2 linked regions of the Spiractinospora alimapuensis genome follow. The protein of the gene in region 1 interacts with the protein of each later gene in a pairwise test. Links are inferred from orthologs where the notes say so. Each region holds a gene or a part of one and is shown on either strand. Other genes may lie near its edges. The genes, in order: J4H86_RS25020 and J4H86_RS05435.

Evidence for each region.
Region 2: the proteins of J4H86_RS25020 (region 1) and J4H86_RS05435 interact in binary tests that used the Escherichia coli proteins (3 or more experiments, as listed by UniProt). The link is inferred for Spiractinospora alimapuensis from one-to-one orthologs.

Annotation. Positions count from the first base shown.
Region 1 is NZ_CP072467.1:5,374,067-5,383,743, forward strand. What follows is about bases 4,108-7,074. They hold J4H86_RS25020 (glutamate-5-semialdehyde dehydrogenase), read left to right. Parts: upstream 4,108-4,944; coding sequence 4,945-6,204; downstream 6,205-7,074. Other genes in these bases: J4H86_RS25010 (class I SAM-dependent methyltransferase), read left to right, coding at 4,108-4,244; J4H86_RS25015 (Uma2 family endonuclease), read right to left, coding at 4,241-4,813; J4H86_RS25025 (M48 family metallopeptidase), read right to left, coding at 6,259-7,074. Also shown: J4H86_RS24985 (patatin-like phospholipase family protein), read right to left, coding at 1-119; J4H86_RS24990 (ABC transporter substrate-binding protein), read left to right, coding at 265-954; J4H86_RS24995 (fumarylacetoacetate hydrolase family protein), read left to right, coding at 954-1,727; J4H86_RS25000 (peptidoglycan-binding domain-containing protein), read right to left, coding at 1,827-2,495; J4H86_RS25005 (peptidoglycan-binding domain-containing protein), read right to left, coding at 2,760-3,434; more of J4H86_RS25010, read left to right, coding at 3,627-4,107; more of J4H86_RS25025, read right to left, coding at 7,075-7,311; nadD (nicotinate-nucleotide adenylyltransferase), read left to right, coding at 7,504-8,115; rsfS (ribosome silencing factor), read left to right, coding at 8,139-8,513; J4H86_RS25040 (histidine phosphatase family protein), read left to right, coding at 8,506-9,132; J4H86_RS25050 (hypothetical protein), read right to left, coding at 9,673-9,677. UniProt on the Escherichia coli protein: Catalyzes the NADPH-dependent reduction of L-glutamate 5-phosphate into L-glutamate 5-semialdehyde and phosphate. The product spontaneously undergoes cyclization to form 1-pyrroline-5-carboxylate.
Region 2 is NZ_CP072467.1:1,171,664-1,176,435, reverse strand. What follows is about bases 779-3,697. They hold J4H86_RS05435 (LytR/AlgR family response regulator transcription factor), read left to right. Parts: upstream 779-1,834; coding sequence 1,835-2,560; downstream 2,561-3,697. Other genes in these bases: J4H86_RS05425 (sodium:solute symporter family transporter), read left to right, coding at 2,883-3,697; J4H86_RS05430 (hypothetical protein), read left to right, coding at 2,599-2,886; J4H86_RS05440 (sensor histidine kinase), read left to right, coding at 779-1,712. Also shown: J4H86_RS05445 (molybdopterin-dependent oxidoreductase), read left to right, coding at 1-448; more of J4H86_RS05440, read left to right, coding at 540-778; more of J4H86_RS05425, read left to right, coding at 3,698-4,358. UniProt on the Escherichia coli protein: Member of the two-component regulatory system BtsS/BtsR, which is part of a nutrient-sensing regulatory network composed of BtsS/BtsR, the low-affinity pyruvate signaling system YpdA/YpdB and their respective target proteins, BtsT and YhjX.

The sequences.
Region 1 (9,677 bases):
TCGGGTGCGATGCCGGCCTCCGCCAGGGCGCGCAACATGCCGACCTCATACGCCCCGAGCGCGCCCCCGCCACCCAGCACGAACGCCGTGCCTCCGTGGTGCTGAGCATCGACTGACATGGGCACCACCTCCACCTTCTACCAGCATCTATGCCCCACTCGCCGTCCGGGAAGCGTGCCCCCTCCACAGCGACGAGGCGCCGCGGGAACACCGAAGCCGGATCCGACAGGCTGAGGAGAAGGGGTCGGTCCCCCAAGGGCGGCCATGTCCGGAGTCAGACCGGAGCGTAACGACGTCGCACAGGACCTCGGCGTCTCCCGTGACTCCGACCTGGAGGACCGCTTGGCCGCGCTGGACGGCCTCACACTCGGCGTGACCAGTCCCGGGTCCAGCACCGACGACTTCATGCGCTACTCCCTGCGCCGGGCCGGACTCGACCCCGAGCGCGATGCCGAGATCATCGCGGTCGGAGGTGGGCCCGCGCTCCTCGCCGCTCTGGAGGAGGGGCAGATCGACGCCTACCACCTCTCACCGCCCACTCCGTTCATCGCCGAGGCCCAGGGGTTCGGCACGGTGCTCATCAATGGCCCGGAGGACGACGTCCCGGAGTTCGCGGAGTTCGTGTTCACCGCCTGGGCCGCCGACCGGGGCTGGGCAGAGGACAACCCCGAGACCGCGGAGGCGTTCGGCCGCGCGATCGCCAAGGGGGTGGAGTTCGCGCATGAGGATCCCGAGGCGGCGGCCGCGATCGCCGCCGACTATCTTGGCGCGGACACCGAGGAAACACGCACCTCGCTGGAGGCGATGCTCCCCGCGATGCCGGAGACGCTGTGTCTGGACGAGGACCTGTTGGGCACCTCCCTGGAAACCCTGCACGAGGCGGGGATCTCCGAGGAGAGGGGCGACCCCAGTGAGGGCGTCCTGTGGACGAATGACTACACGGAAGGGTGCTGATGCGAGTAGTCCGCTATCGAGGCCAGGACGGGACGCCAGTGTGGGGGGAGCTGGGGACGGACGACGTGATCCGTCCGCTCGCCGCCCCACCGTTCGGCCAGTACCCCGTCGACGACGTCCCGATGGAGTTCGGGGAGGCGGCACTGCTGGCGCCGGTCATCCCGCGCACCATCGTGTGTGTGGGCCGCAACTATGCCGCCCACGCGGCGGAGTTCAACAACGATGTGCCCACCCGCCCGCTGCTGTTCATGAAACCGGCGTCGACCGTGGTCGGTCCTGGGGCGGCGGTTCGCTATCCGCCGGAGTCGGAACGGGTGGACCCCGAGGCCGAACTCGCGGTGGTGATCGGCCGCCCCGCGTTCCAGGTCAGCGCGGCCGACGCGCCGTCAGTCATCGGCGGCTACACCTGCGCCAACGACGTCACCGCCCGCGACCTCCAGAAGACCGACCCGGGGCAGCAGTGGACCCGCGGAAAGGGATTCGCCACGTTCTGCCCGGTGGGGCCATGGATCGAGACGGAGCTCGACCCCACCGACGTCGAGGTGACCTGCGCCGTCAACGGGGAGGTGACCCAGCGCGGTCGGACCAGAGACCTGATCTTCGACCTGCCGTTCCTCATCGAGTACGTCACCGCGTTCACCCGACTCCTCCCCGGCGACATCATCCTCACCGGAACCCCCGAGGGCGTAAGCCCCGTACGGCCTGGCGACAAGGTGGAGGTGTCGGCCAGTGGCCTGGGAACGTTGACCAACACCATCGAGACCGCGGAGTAGGACCAAGAGGTCGTGACCACCCCCGGGCCCTCCAGAGGGGAAGTGGGTGGGACGGGGGCTCATGCCTCGGCCCACCCACCCGGAGGGGGCCAGAATGGCCTATCCGGCGGTGACCAGCGCGCGCCAGGTCACCGTGCCGACCCAGCCGTCGTCACACGGTGATTGGGCCTCGGCCACGACTTCCTCGCAGACCTGGTCACGCTGGAACTCCTTCACCGCGTCCATCGTGTCGGTGTCGTACTCGCCGTTGTCGGAGTTGTCCGGCATGTAGCCGTAGTTGATCAGCAGGTTCTGGATCGCCAGCACCCCAGCCCCTTCATCACCGAGGTCGTAGTACCACTTGACTGGGTCCGGCCCCCAGTCCGGGTTGGGAGTGCTTCGGTCGAACTGGATGGTGTCCAGATGACCCCAGAACTCCTCCTTCATCTCCCCGTGCTCGCCGAGCCCGCGGTCCGCCTGGTACAGCAGTACGGCGTCCTCGACAGCGGTGGTGTAGTTGGGAATTGGGTGGTCCCCGTAGAACTGGTCCCCGTTCTCGTCCACCTCCGCGCCGAGGATGATGGTGGCCGCGTAGATGTTGATGTGGGTGTCGGTGTCGTTCGGATACTCCGGCCAGGGACGGTCCATGATGTCCGGAGCGTCGGCGGGTTCGATGGGTCCTTCCTCGGCCGTGGCGGTCGCCGATGTGGCGACCATCCCGCCTCCGAGCAGGGCGACGCTCGCGAGACCGATGGTCGACTTCCGGGCCAGGCTGCGCATCATCGTCATGTCTCCCCCAATGGGATCCGCGTGCGGGTTACGTAAGACAGGACGGGCGCTCTCACCGCCCGGTTGGCCTGCGATTCCGCACTGTCCGCTTGCGGACGACCACGGCGCGGCGTGAACCTGGGGCGCGGTTGCGCGTCTGTCTAAACGTGTCTGCCGGCGGGCCTGGCGTCCGGGACCTCGGCGTGTGCCGGCAAAGGACCAGGAAGAGGACATCGAAGAGGCCGGGGCAATCCCGTGCGCCCCGGCCTCGGTCCGTGGGTGTGTTCAGCCCGTGGCGACGAGCGCGCGCCAGGTCACGGTGCCGACGAGTCCGTCGTCGCACTGCTGTGCCGCTGCCTCGTCCTCCACTTCCTCACACACGTGGTCACGTTGGAACTCCTTCACCGCCGCTGTGGTGTCTCCGCCATACTGGCCATCGACGTCGTCTTCCTTGTCGAAGTAGCCCTGCGTGAAGAGAAGGTACTGGAGGGCCTCGACGCCCGCACCGGAGTCGCCGTTGGTGTAGAAGTCCGGGCCAACGCGAGGCCCCCAGTCGGGAGTCTCCACACTGGTGTCGAACTGGAGAGAGTCCAGGTGACCCCAGAACTCCTCCTTCATCTCCCCGTGCTCGCCCAACCCTTCCTCGAGCTGGTAGTACTCCACGGCCGACGCCAGATCCTCGGAGTAGGTGTCGGTCGGGTCGTCCTGCCAATAGGGGATTCCGTCGCTGTTGTACTCGGCCCCGAGGATGACGGTGCCGGCGTAGATGTTCGGGTGCTGGTCGGTGTCGTTGGGGTACTCCGGCCAGGGACGATCCATGATGCCCGGAGCGTCGGCCGGATCGATCGGCCTCTCCTCGGCCATGGCGCTGGGGATCGTGGCCATGCCGACGAGCGCTGCGCCGGCGAGGCCGAGGCCAGAGAAGGTGAGAATCCTGCGCTTGGTGGTCAATACGGGCATCGTCTCTCCCCGATGTGTTCGACTGTGACACGGGGCAGGACGCCCTTCCATCCGGGAACGGTTGGCGCCCATTCGGCTACTGACCGTTGACGGACGTCGTGGAGTGGTGTGTGAACCGAACGCGGGGCGGCGCGTCCGGTTCGCTGGTGCCGGGGGAGTGGGGTCGCGACGGCCCGGTCTAGACTGCCCGGCGTGACTCCCCCCTACTGGAACCACAACATCCACTACCAGCCGCTCGTCCTGGACGCCGTTCCCACCGGCTGCGAACGTGCGCTCGACGTGGGCAGCGGTGACGGCCTGCTCGCACGCCAACTCGCCGATCGCGCCACTGAGGTCGTGGGGGTTGACCCAACCCCCGCCATGATCACCACCGCGCGCTCCGCCACGCGGGACCTGGAGAACGTGTCCTTCCTGCGGGCCGACGTGGTCGAGGCAGCCGGGACCGAGCTGCCGGACGGCGGATTCGACTTCGTCTGCTCGGTCACCACGGTGCACCAGATCGGGCTGGAGCCGGCTCTGACGGCGATGCGCCGCCTCCTCGCCCCCGGAGGTCGTCTCTTCATCGTGGGTCTGGCGAAGAACAGCACTCCCGCGGACTGGATCGTCTCCGGGGCGGGACTCGTCGCCCACCAGTGGTTCAGTTGGCGCAGGGGAGGGGTCAGCGCCCCTGAGGGGATGCCCATCATGGACGGCGATATCAGCTGGGGGGAGGTGCGCCGGATCGCCACCCGCGAACTCCCCGGCGTCCGCTACCGCCGCCACCTGCTGTGGCGCTACTCCCTGCTCTGGGACAAGCCGACGGACGGTTAGGGGTCGGTCCGCGTCCCGGGATCGATCGGTAGCGTCGCGGTGTCCACACCGAGCTCTCCGAGGGCGCTGGGCAGCGTCACTCGCTCGCCGTAGGCGACGCGTTCGGTGCGCGTGTACCCCGCTCCGTCTGGAGCGTGGTGCACCGTACACAGCGCTGCGTACGGGTCGAAAATGGCATAGACCGGGATTGCGACCTGGGCGTAGAGACGCGCCTTCTCGTGATAGTCCCGGCGAACACTGCCTGGGGAGACGACCTCGATCGCGAGTTCCATCAGGTCGGGCGCGAACTTGCTGAGGTTCTTGGCAGCCTCGATCTCGGGTATGAGGGCCAGGTCAGGGCACAGTTCCGAGTCCGCGATGGCGATGGGGGAAGCCACATCCGTGACCAGTGCCCACTCCGGATTCAGTTGAGGTTCCAGCTCGGTCCACAGCCGGACGATCGTCTTACCGTGAACCGGTCGGACCGGGCTCATCATGATGCTTCCCCCGACGATCTCGACCTTGTAGCCGTCAAGCTGATCCGCGAGCTGATGTACCTTCGCGCTGAGTTGGTCCAAGAGTGTGGTCACGCCAACCTCCCTACCGTCAGTCACCATGCTAGCGACCCGCTCTGACAACCGCGCTGGATCCTCCACGCCGAGCGGCGCCGACATACTATTGTTGAACAATCCTCACTCCGTCGAGCCCACGAGAGAAGATCATGACCGACACCGAGCGCGAGGTCCACGAGGTCGCTGCGCGGGCCAAGCGCGCTTCACACGAGCTCGCTCCGCTGGCCCGAGCAGCGAAGGACGCCGCGCTGTTCGCCATCGCCGACGCGCTGGTGGCCAACGCCGAGTCCATCGTCAAGGCCAACAGCGAGGACGTGGCCCGGGCCCGCGAGGGTGGTCAGCCGGAGGCGATGATCGACCGGCTCGCCCTCAGCACCGACCGTGTCGAGGCCATCGCCGACGCGGTCCGCGAGGTAGCCGAGCTCCCGGACCCGGTCGGGGAGGTCGTGCGGGGGAGCACCCTGCCCAACGGACTCGAACTACGTCAGGTGCGTGTCCCCATGGGCGTCGTCGGGGTGATCTACGAGAGCCGGCCCAACGTGACGGTCGACGCCGCGGTTCTGTGCCTCAAGAGCGGCAACGCCGCCCTGTTGCGTGGCTCCTCCTCGGCCTACACGTCCAACACCCGGCTGGTCGAGGTCATGCGGGCGGCGCTGGCCGACACCGACGTCCCGGCGGACGCCGTGCAGCTGGTGCCGGGAACCGGTCGTGAGTCCGCCCACGCCCTCATGCGGGCCCGTGGTCTCGTCGACGTTCTGATCCCGCGTGGCGGGCGTACCCTCATCCAGTCGGTGGTCACCGAGTCCACGGTTCCGGTCATCGAGACCGGTGAGGGCAACTGCCACGTCTACGTCGACAAGGCCGCCGACCTCGACAACGCGCTCGTCATCACCCTCAACTCCAAGGCGCAGCGGGTGTCGGTGTGCAACGCGGCCGAGACGTTGCTCGTGCACCGAGGAGTCGCCGAGGAGTTCCTGCCCCGGCTCGTCTCCGCGATGACGGAGCGCGGTGTGACCCTGCACGGGGACGAGCGCACCATCAACATCATCGGCTCCGCCACGCCGGCCACCGAGGTCGACTGGGCCACCGAGTACCTCTCGCACGACCTCGCCGTGCGGGTGGTCGACTCGTTGGCCGAGGCGGTCGAACACATCCGTCGATACTCCACCGGCCACACCGAGGCCATCGTCACCGACTCCACCTCAGCGGCACGCCAATTCGTCGCGCAGGTGGACTCGGCCGCGGTCATGGTCAACGCCTCCACCCGGTTCACCGACGGCGGCGAGTTCGGGTTCGGCGCGGAGATCGGTATCTCCACCCAGAAGCTGCACGCCCGCGGCCCGATGGGGCTGCCGGAGATGACCTCGACCAAGTACGTCATCACCGGAGACGGGCACGTCCGCCCCTGAGCCCAGGAAAAGGTCGGGGGCGGCCCGGAGCCCGGACCGCCCCCCGACAACGTGTCAGGAACTGGGAGTGCCGTCGGAGTCCCGCCGGCCCGCGTTCTTCCACCGGTCGGCGACCGTGTCGAAGAGCTTGCCACCGGCGTTGGCCGCACTGCCGAAGAAGTCGCGCACCGTCCCCGCCAGCGGGTCGGAGCTGCGCTCCCACGACTCCTTGTAGGAGTTGGCCGCCTCACGGGCCTCCTCACCGATGGACGCGTCCCGGTCGGAATCCCGTCGCGGGTACTCCCCGTCCAGGATCCGCTGGTAGGAGCCGTCTTTCAGCCAACGGTCCAGCTCGGCGAGCCGGATCACGGCGAAGGGGTGGGTGTGACCGGACATGTTCAACAGCTTTAGCACACTGTCCAGCGCGTCGCCGCTGGAGTCGTACTCGCGGGCCTGCTCCAGCATGGCGTCGCTGTTCATCTCCGCCAACCGGGACCCACCCGCGATCTTCATCAGGGCCCGCTTGCCCGCCTCGGGGTCCTGTCCCGCCAGCACGCCGGCACGGTCGCAGGACAGCTCCGACTTACGGAACCACTCCTCCAGAGCGAGGATGATGGCGCGCAGTCCGATGTAGCCGAAGGGCACCCAGGCGACCCGCGCCGCGAGGTTGATCAGGAAGATGAGCATGGTGCGGTAGACCGCGTGACCACTGAGAATGTGCCCCACCTCGTGGCCGATGACGAAACGCTGCTCCTCGGGATCCAACAGGTCGAACAGGCCCGTGGTGACCACGATGAACGGTTTGTCCATCCCGATCGCCATGGCGTTGGGGCGAGGGTCCATACGGACGTAGAGTTCCGGGACGTCCTTCATGTCGAGCACATAGGCTGCGTCGCGGACGTAGTCGTGGAGCTCCGGGAACTGGCGTTCGCTCGCCCGGACCGCACTGGCCAGGTGGAGTAGTCGCAGCGAACGCCGACTCAGAACCCCGGTGAACCGCTTGAACAGCTCATCGAACCCCTTGAGTGAACGCAGTGCCACGAGCGCGCCGCGGTCGGCGGGATGCTCGTAGGCGCGGGAGGAGATATCGGAGAGCCGGACGCGGGTGCGATCGGGTGTTGTGGCCATATGGGCATGCTATGCGTGATGGTTCGTCCACGCCACGGTTTCGGCCAACGAGATATGACGTGAAAATCATCGGGCGGTTCGGAACCGCGCCCCGCCGCCCCTAAGCACCAGAAACACCGCCTACCCTCTGGTGGGGAACGGGAGGCCGTGACCGACAACGGACACGGACCACGCGGCGAACGGAGACAACGGGTGTCCGAGGAAGACACGAAGAGACAACCGCGGCGAGTCGGGATCATGGGTGGCACCTTCGACCCCATCCACCACGGCCACCTCGTCGCCGCCAGCGAGGCCGCCTCACTGTTCGGCCTCGACCAGGTGGTGTTCGTGCCCGCCGGCAAGCCCTACCAGAAGGACGACAGCGAGGTCAGCCCGGCCGAGCACCGGTACCAGATGACCGTCATCGCCACCGTGTCCAACCCACGCTTCGTCGTCAGCCGCGCCGAGATCGACCGGACCGGCCCCACCTACACCATCGACACCCTGCGCGACTTCCGCGACCACTACGGGCGCGACACCGAACTCTTCTTCATCACCGGCGCCGACGCGCTCGGCAACATCCTCAGCTGGAACAGCGCCGACGAGCTCTTCCAGCTCGCGCATTTCGTAGGCTGTAACCGACCCGGCCACCGGCTCGACGACGCGGGGCTTCCCCCCGGTCGTGTCAGCCTCGTGGAAGTCCCAGCGCTCGCCATCTCCTCTACCGAATGCCGAGAGCGGGTACGCAAGGGAGAACCCATCTGGTACCTCGTGCCAGAAGGTATCGTCCACTACATCAACAAGACCGGGCTCTACCGACACTGAGACCCAGGAGGACCAACCGTCCCGTGACCGCAACTCCAAGAGCCGTCGAGCTGGTCAACGTCGCCGCCGAAGCGGCCGCCGAAAAGCTCGCCAAAGACATCATCGCCTACGACGTGAGCGACCAGCTCGTCATCACAGACGCCTTCGTCCTCTGCTCCGCACCCAACGACCGCCAGGTCCGATCCGTCGTCGACGAGATCGAGGACCGGCTGCGCGCCGCCGGAGCCAAGAGCGTACGACGAGAAGGCGAACGAGACGGCCGCTGGGTCCTCCTCGACTACGTCGACATCGTCGTGCACATCCAACACGACGAGGACCGCGAGTACTACGGACTCGAACGCCTCTGGAAAGACTGCCCCGAGATCCCACTGCCAGTGAAGAACTCCAGCGGTGACTGAAACACGACGTGTGCTGTGCTGGCGACACGGCCAAACACGGTGGAACGCCGAGAAACGATTCCAAGGCCAAGCCGACATCCCACTCGACGAGGTCGGCGCCGCCCAAGCCGCCCACGCCGCGCGCATGCTCGCCCGCCTCAAACCCGACGGGATCGTCACCTCCGACCTCAGCCGAGCCGCCAGCACAGCCCAAGCCCTCGAAGCCGAAACCGGCCTCACCCCCAACACCGACCCCGGACTACGCGAACGCTCCGCCGGTGAATGGGAAGGCCTCAACCGCGACGACATCATCGCCCGCTGGCCCGAGGAATACGCGAAGTTCAACGTCCCCGGCGGAGAGGACATGAACGACGTCGGCCAACGCGTCGCCCAAGCCGTCGACCGCGGACTCGCCACCATCCCCCCACACGGACTCCTCGTCGTCGTCAGCCACGGCGGAGCCATCCGCGCCGGCATCACCACCCTCCTCGGCCTCCCACCAGAACACCGAGAAAGCCTCGGCCCTCTCGGCAACTGCTCCTGGTCCGTCCTCGGCCCCTCCGCCACCGGCCGCTGGCGACTCCTCGAACACAACGCCGCCAGCCTCCCCGAAGAACGCATCCTCAGCGACGACCGCTAACCGTTTCGACTCCACGCCCACAGTCCGCTAAAGTAAGGGGAGTCCGCACGGGGGCCACCCCAAAACCGGACACCCACGGGGCTATGGCGCAGTTGGTAGCGCGCCTCCATGGCATGGAGGAGGTCTGGGGTTCGAATCCCCATAGCTCCACGAGACTCGGGACGACCCTGCTCGGGGGCCTTCGGCCTCCTCGCGGGGTCGTCCCGTTTGTGCTTGTCGGGGGGGCGACCCCCCGTGCCCCCCGCGTGGCAACGTTGGTTGTTGTCGGACGGGGTTGGGGGCCTGGTGGGGTGGTTGTTGCCCTTGCCTCGGATGGTTTGGGCCGACGTGCTCGGGGGCCTTCGTTAGGCGTTGCGCGCCGGGCCAGCGCAACCTGGATCGCTGACTCACCGTGTTGGGGCCCTGTGAGGTAGCTGCGGCCGCCCGGGGGACATTCGCCCGGGCATGACAACGTCCGTGCTGCTCCCACTCATCACCCCGTTGATTGTCCAGGGGCGCCGACCGGGGTCGTGCGTTCGTCGGGACGGCTCGGATCCCCGCCTAAG
Region 2 (4,772 bases), 4.2 Mb from region 1 along the record:
CTCCTTGCCCCGCGTCGGCCTGGTCGCCGACTTCCATTGCGTGACCCGTCTCACGGTTCCCGCGGTGGACTGGTCGGGGGTGTCAGTGGCGACCATCGTCGACCTCTGTCCACCCGACGGCGAGGCCACCCACGTCATGGTGTGGGGGGAGTACGGGTACAGCGCGAACCTGCGGATGGTGGACTTCCTGGCCGACACCACCCTCCTGGCGACGCACCGGGGGGCGCACCGTCTCGAGCCTGAACACGGCCACCCGCTGCGGCTCGTCGTTCCCCACCTCTATGGCTACAAGAGCGTGAAGTGGGTGCGGGAGATCGAGTACCTGCGCGCGGATCGCCGCGGGTTCTGGGAGGAACGGGGTTATCACAATCGTGCCGACCCCTGGTCGGAACAGCGCTACGCCTACCAGGAGGAACCGAGCGAACCGCCGTCGGCCCGCGAACCGTGAGCTCTCCCGTGGCGGGCGCCCGAGGGAGGTCGGCGGGGGCCAGGTCCGTGGTTCCGCCACATTTGTCGGGTGGGGCCGTTAGCTTTGCCGGATGCAGTACTTAACGGGGTTTCTCGCGTTCAGCACACTGGCCTGCGTCGTGGCGCTCGTCTGGTGTTCGGTCCTGCTGCGTCGGGCGCGCAACCGCAGTGACGCGGAACGTACGTTCGCGGTGCTGCACGCCTTGGAGCTGGTGTCGCCCGCGTTCCGCGACGGCCTGCGCCAGGAGACCGCCCGCAGGGTCGCCCGCCATCTGCACGACGTGCTCGGGGCGACGGCCGTGGCCGTCACCGACGAACGGGACGTGCTCGCCTGGTCCGGGGTGGGGTCCGAACACTCCGCGGAGGTCGCCGAGTGGATCGAGCCGGCGTTACGGAACCGACGGACCTGCGTCGTGGACCACATCGGCTGCGGCAACCCGCGCTGTGAGGTGAGAACCGCGGTCGTGGCCCCCGTGGTGACCGAGCGCCAGATGTCCGGAGCGATCCTCGCGTTGGGCCCCGGGCCCTCCAACCAGATGGCGCGTGCGCTGAGCGAGGTGGCGCGGTGGGCGTCGCAGCAGATGGAACTGGCCGAGCTGGACCGGGCGCGCACCCGGTTGGCCGAGGCCGAACTACGGGCCCTCCGCAGCCAGATCTCACCACACTTCATCTACAACTGTCTGACCACCATCGCCTCGTTCGTGCGCACCGACCCCGAGCGGGCGCGTCGCCTGTTGTTGGACTTCGCCGGGTTCGCCCGCTACGCGTTCCGCGGCACTCGCCAGCTCACCACCCTGGACGAGGAACTCCGCTCCATCGACCGCTACCTCGCGCTGGAGCGGGCCCGGTTCGGCGAGCGGCTCCAGTGCACGATGCGGATCGCGCCGGAGATCCTCAGCGCACAGGTTCCGTTCCTGTGCCTGCAGCCGTTGGTGGAGAACGCGATTCGGCACGGCATGGAGGGACGCGCGGACGCCGGCCACGTCATCGTGACGGCCCGCGACGCGGGGGCGGAGGCGCATCTCAGTGTCGAGGACGACGGCGTGGGGATGGCGCCGGCGCAGGTGGGCGACATTCTGGCCGGGGAGGTCCCCTCGGGGCACGGCATCGGGCTGGGCAACGTGGACGCGCGTCTGCGCAGTATGTTCGGGGACACCTACGGCCTGATCGTGGAGACGGGAGTGGGCGCCGGAACGAAGGTGCGGCTTCGGATTCCGAAGTTCCTGCCCGCCGTCGTCGAATAATGCGTCGGTCGAACCAGCGTCGCGTGGCGATTCGGGTGGTTGGTGGGCCCAGGATCGCCGAGTTTGGGCTTTAGGGCTCCGAACCGGTTGCGCCGGCCCTGCCGGGTCGCCATGCTCGGTCCATGATCCGTGTCCTCGCGGTGGATGACGAGGTTCCCGCGCTTGAGGAAATGGTCTACCTGCTCCGGCGAGACCCCCGGGTGGACTCCGTCGCGATGGCGGGCGACGCGACCAACGCGATGCGACTGGTCGGCGACACGGTGTCCACCGGGCACCGCTTCGACGTCCTCTTCCTCGACATACGAATGCCGGGCCCCAGCGGCGTCGATCTCGCCCGATTCATCAACAACCTGCCCTCCCCACCCGCGGTCGTCTTCGTCACGGCGCACGAGGACTTCGCGGTTGCCGCGTTCGAGCTCCACGCGGTTGACTATCTCCTGAAGCCATTGGAGGAGGCGCGACTGACGCGGACACTCGACCGCATCGCCGATACCCTCGCCCCGGCGGACGACCAGCCGCGGGTGGCGGTGGAGCTCGCGGGACGGATCCGGTTCATCCCGCGTCAGGAGATCTGGTACGCCGAGGCGCGAGGGGACTACGTGCGGCTACGCACAGCGGAGGGGGGCTTCCTCATCCGGAGCACACTGAGCACGCTGGAACGTGAGTGGACCGGCGCGGGGTTCGTGCGCGTCCACCGCAGCCTCCTGGTCGCCACGCGCCACGTCTCCGAGCTCCGGATCGACGGGACGCGCGCCAGTGTCCGCGTCGGTGAAGAGGTTCTGCAGGTCAGTCGCAGACAGACGCGTGAAGTGCGGGAGCGGTTGCTGTACCGAGCCGAGGAGGGGTGAGCCGTCAGGTGCCGGAGTTGAGGGAAGGTAGGGTCCGCGTGACCTCCGCCGGCGCGCGTCGACCCGAACGGTCCGTCCACCGGCGGGAACGATCCGCGCGGTCCCTGGTGGCGCGTGCCTTCACCCGTGCCATGCCCATCACCTTCCTCACCCTCCTCACCGGCCTCGCCCTGCCGTTCGTGGCTCCCGTCCTGGGCGACGTCGTATCCTCGGTGGTTCCGTCCTACTCCGGACTGTGGGTCGGTCTCAGTGTGGGGCTCGTCCCCGCCGTGGGGGTCGCGCTGCTGCTCGCCCACAATCGATGGGTGGCGACGACGCGACCGTGAATCTTGGTGTCCTCGGAGCCCTGGGCGCCGTGTGGTTGGTGTTGGCGGTGTCCGTCCTGGCCCGGCGACGCGGAACACGCGGTGGACCACGCGCGGTGTCGTCCGTCACGACGGCCGCCGCCGTGTGTGGGGAGAATGTGTGCGCGGTGGCGATCGCCGTTCTCACCGCGGTCGTGTACTCCCACGGTCTGCACGCCCTGTGGCTCGTGGTCGCCGTGGGCGTCGGCTTCGTGCTCTACGCGGTCCTGGTCGCCGGCCCGCTGCGCCGCAGCCGCGCCTTCAGCCTCGCCGACTTCGTGGAGTGGCGGCTTGAGTCGCGGAAGGTGCGACGTATCGTCACCTGTTGCGTGGTCGCCTTCTGCCTGTGCCTGCTGACGGCACAGTTCCGGTTCGTCGGGGACGTCGTTGAGGCGGCCACTGACTGGCCCGCGCACTACGCCTGGATCGCGCTGTCCGCCGTCACCTTCGTTATCCTGCGCTCCGGACGTCCGGGTGCGGGGGCGGGCTTCCAGTCACTGAGCTTCTGGTTGAAGTTCCTGGGGTTCACCATCCCCGCGCTGTCGCTGCTCGGCCTGTCGGTGACCTCCGACGCACCGACGAGCGCCGCGCGCGGTTCCGCAGAGTGGGAGTCGTTGGCCATCCCCAGTGGCACCATGCTCGAGCACTACTCCATCGCCATGACGCTACTCTTCGGTGTCGTCGGGCTGCCGCTCTTCGTGTTCCGCTACTACGGGACGCGGGACGCGACCACCGCGCGTGACTCGGTCACGGTCACCTTCGCCCTCATCGCGAGCATGCTCGTCCTACCGTTCGCCTTCGCGGTGTTGGCCCACTCCTTCGCCCCGTCCCCTTCGCAGCGGTGGGGCGAGACGACGTCGATGGTGATGTTCCTGGTGCCCCTGTGGGTGGCGCCAGGAGGCCTCGGCCAGACGTTGACCGCGGTGCTGCTGGTGGTCGCGGCGGTGTCGACGGTCGCGGTCGTCGTCGCCGTGTCGTCGGCGGTCGGCAGTCACGTCTCGCAGTGTCTGACCGGCGGCGGGATGCGCCTGTACAGCACCGGCGCCACCTGCGCCGTCCTGATGCCACCGCTGCTGATCTGGGGGGTTCCGGCGCTGCGGCACGTCGACATCCTCGTGCTCGTACTCGCCGGATTCCACGTCTGCGCGTTCACGCTCGCGCCCGTCCTGCTGTTGGGGGTGTGGTGGCGCGGCCTGACCCCCATCGGGGCCGGCGCGGCGATGATCGTCGGCCTGTTGCTGGTGGGAATCACGGCCACGGTGACGCTGTGGGACCCACCGGTACTCCAGGCGTTCCGCGCCCTGACCGTCTACCCGGGCCTCACCACGCTGCCTGTGGTCGTCCTGGTGGCCGTCGGGCTGTCACTCGCGTGGCGGAGGAACCTGCCCAACTCCGCTCCGGCGGCGCTCGCCACCCTGCACGGCGGGGTGCGGGAGACGCGCGGCCCGGACTGAGGCCGCGGCGCGCCGGACGGGCCATCGTGTGGGGAAGGGCCCCCGACGGGGCCGGGTGATGACCGTTCGTCGACGATCCCACCCCGTCCGTCGTACACGACGCCGCCCACCGACGCTCCAGAGCCGTTCACCGATCCAGGGCTCCAACTCCGGGCTCCACTTTGGCGGTGCGCCTAGAGTTGATCCCAGACCGCCGCGATCGTGGCTGGGACGTTCGACCGACGCTCCGGCGTCAGGAGTCCCGCAACGCAGTACGCGGGAGTGGGAGGGGAATCCACGTCGCTGGTCCGTGTCCTGGTTGACACCTCGAGTGGGGGCGGCCGGGCGGTTGGGACGACGACTCCCGCGATTCGGTGGTCTGGGGGGCGAGGAACGTGCTCCGACGCGGGCAGCGACCGTGTCCGCATCGGAGCA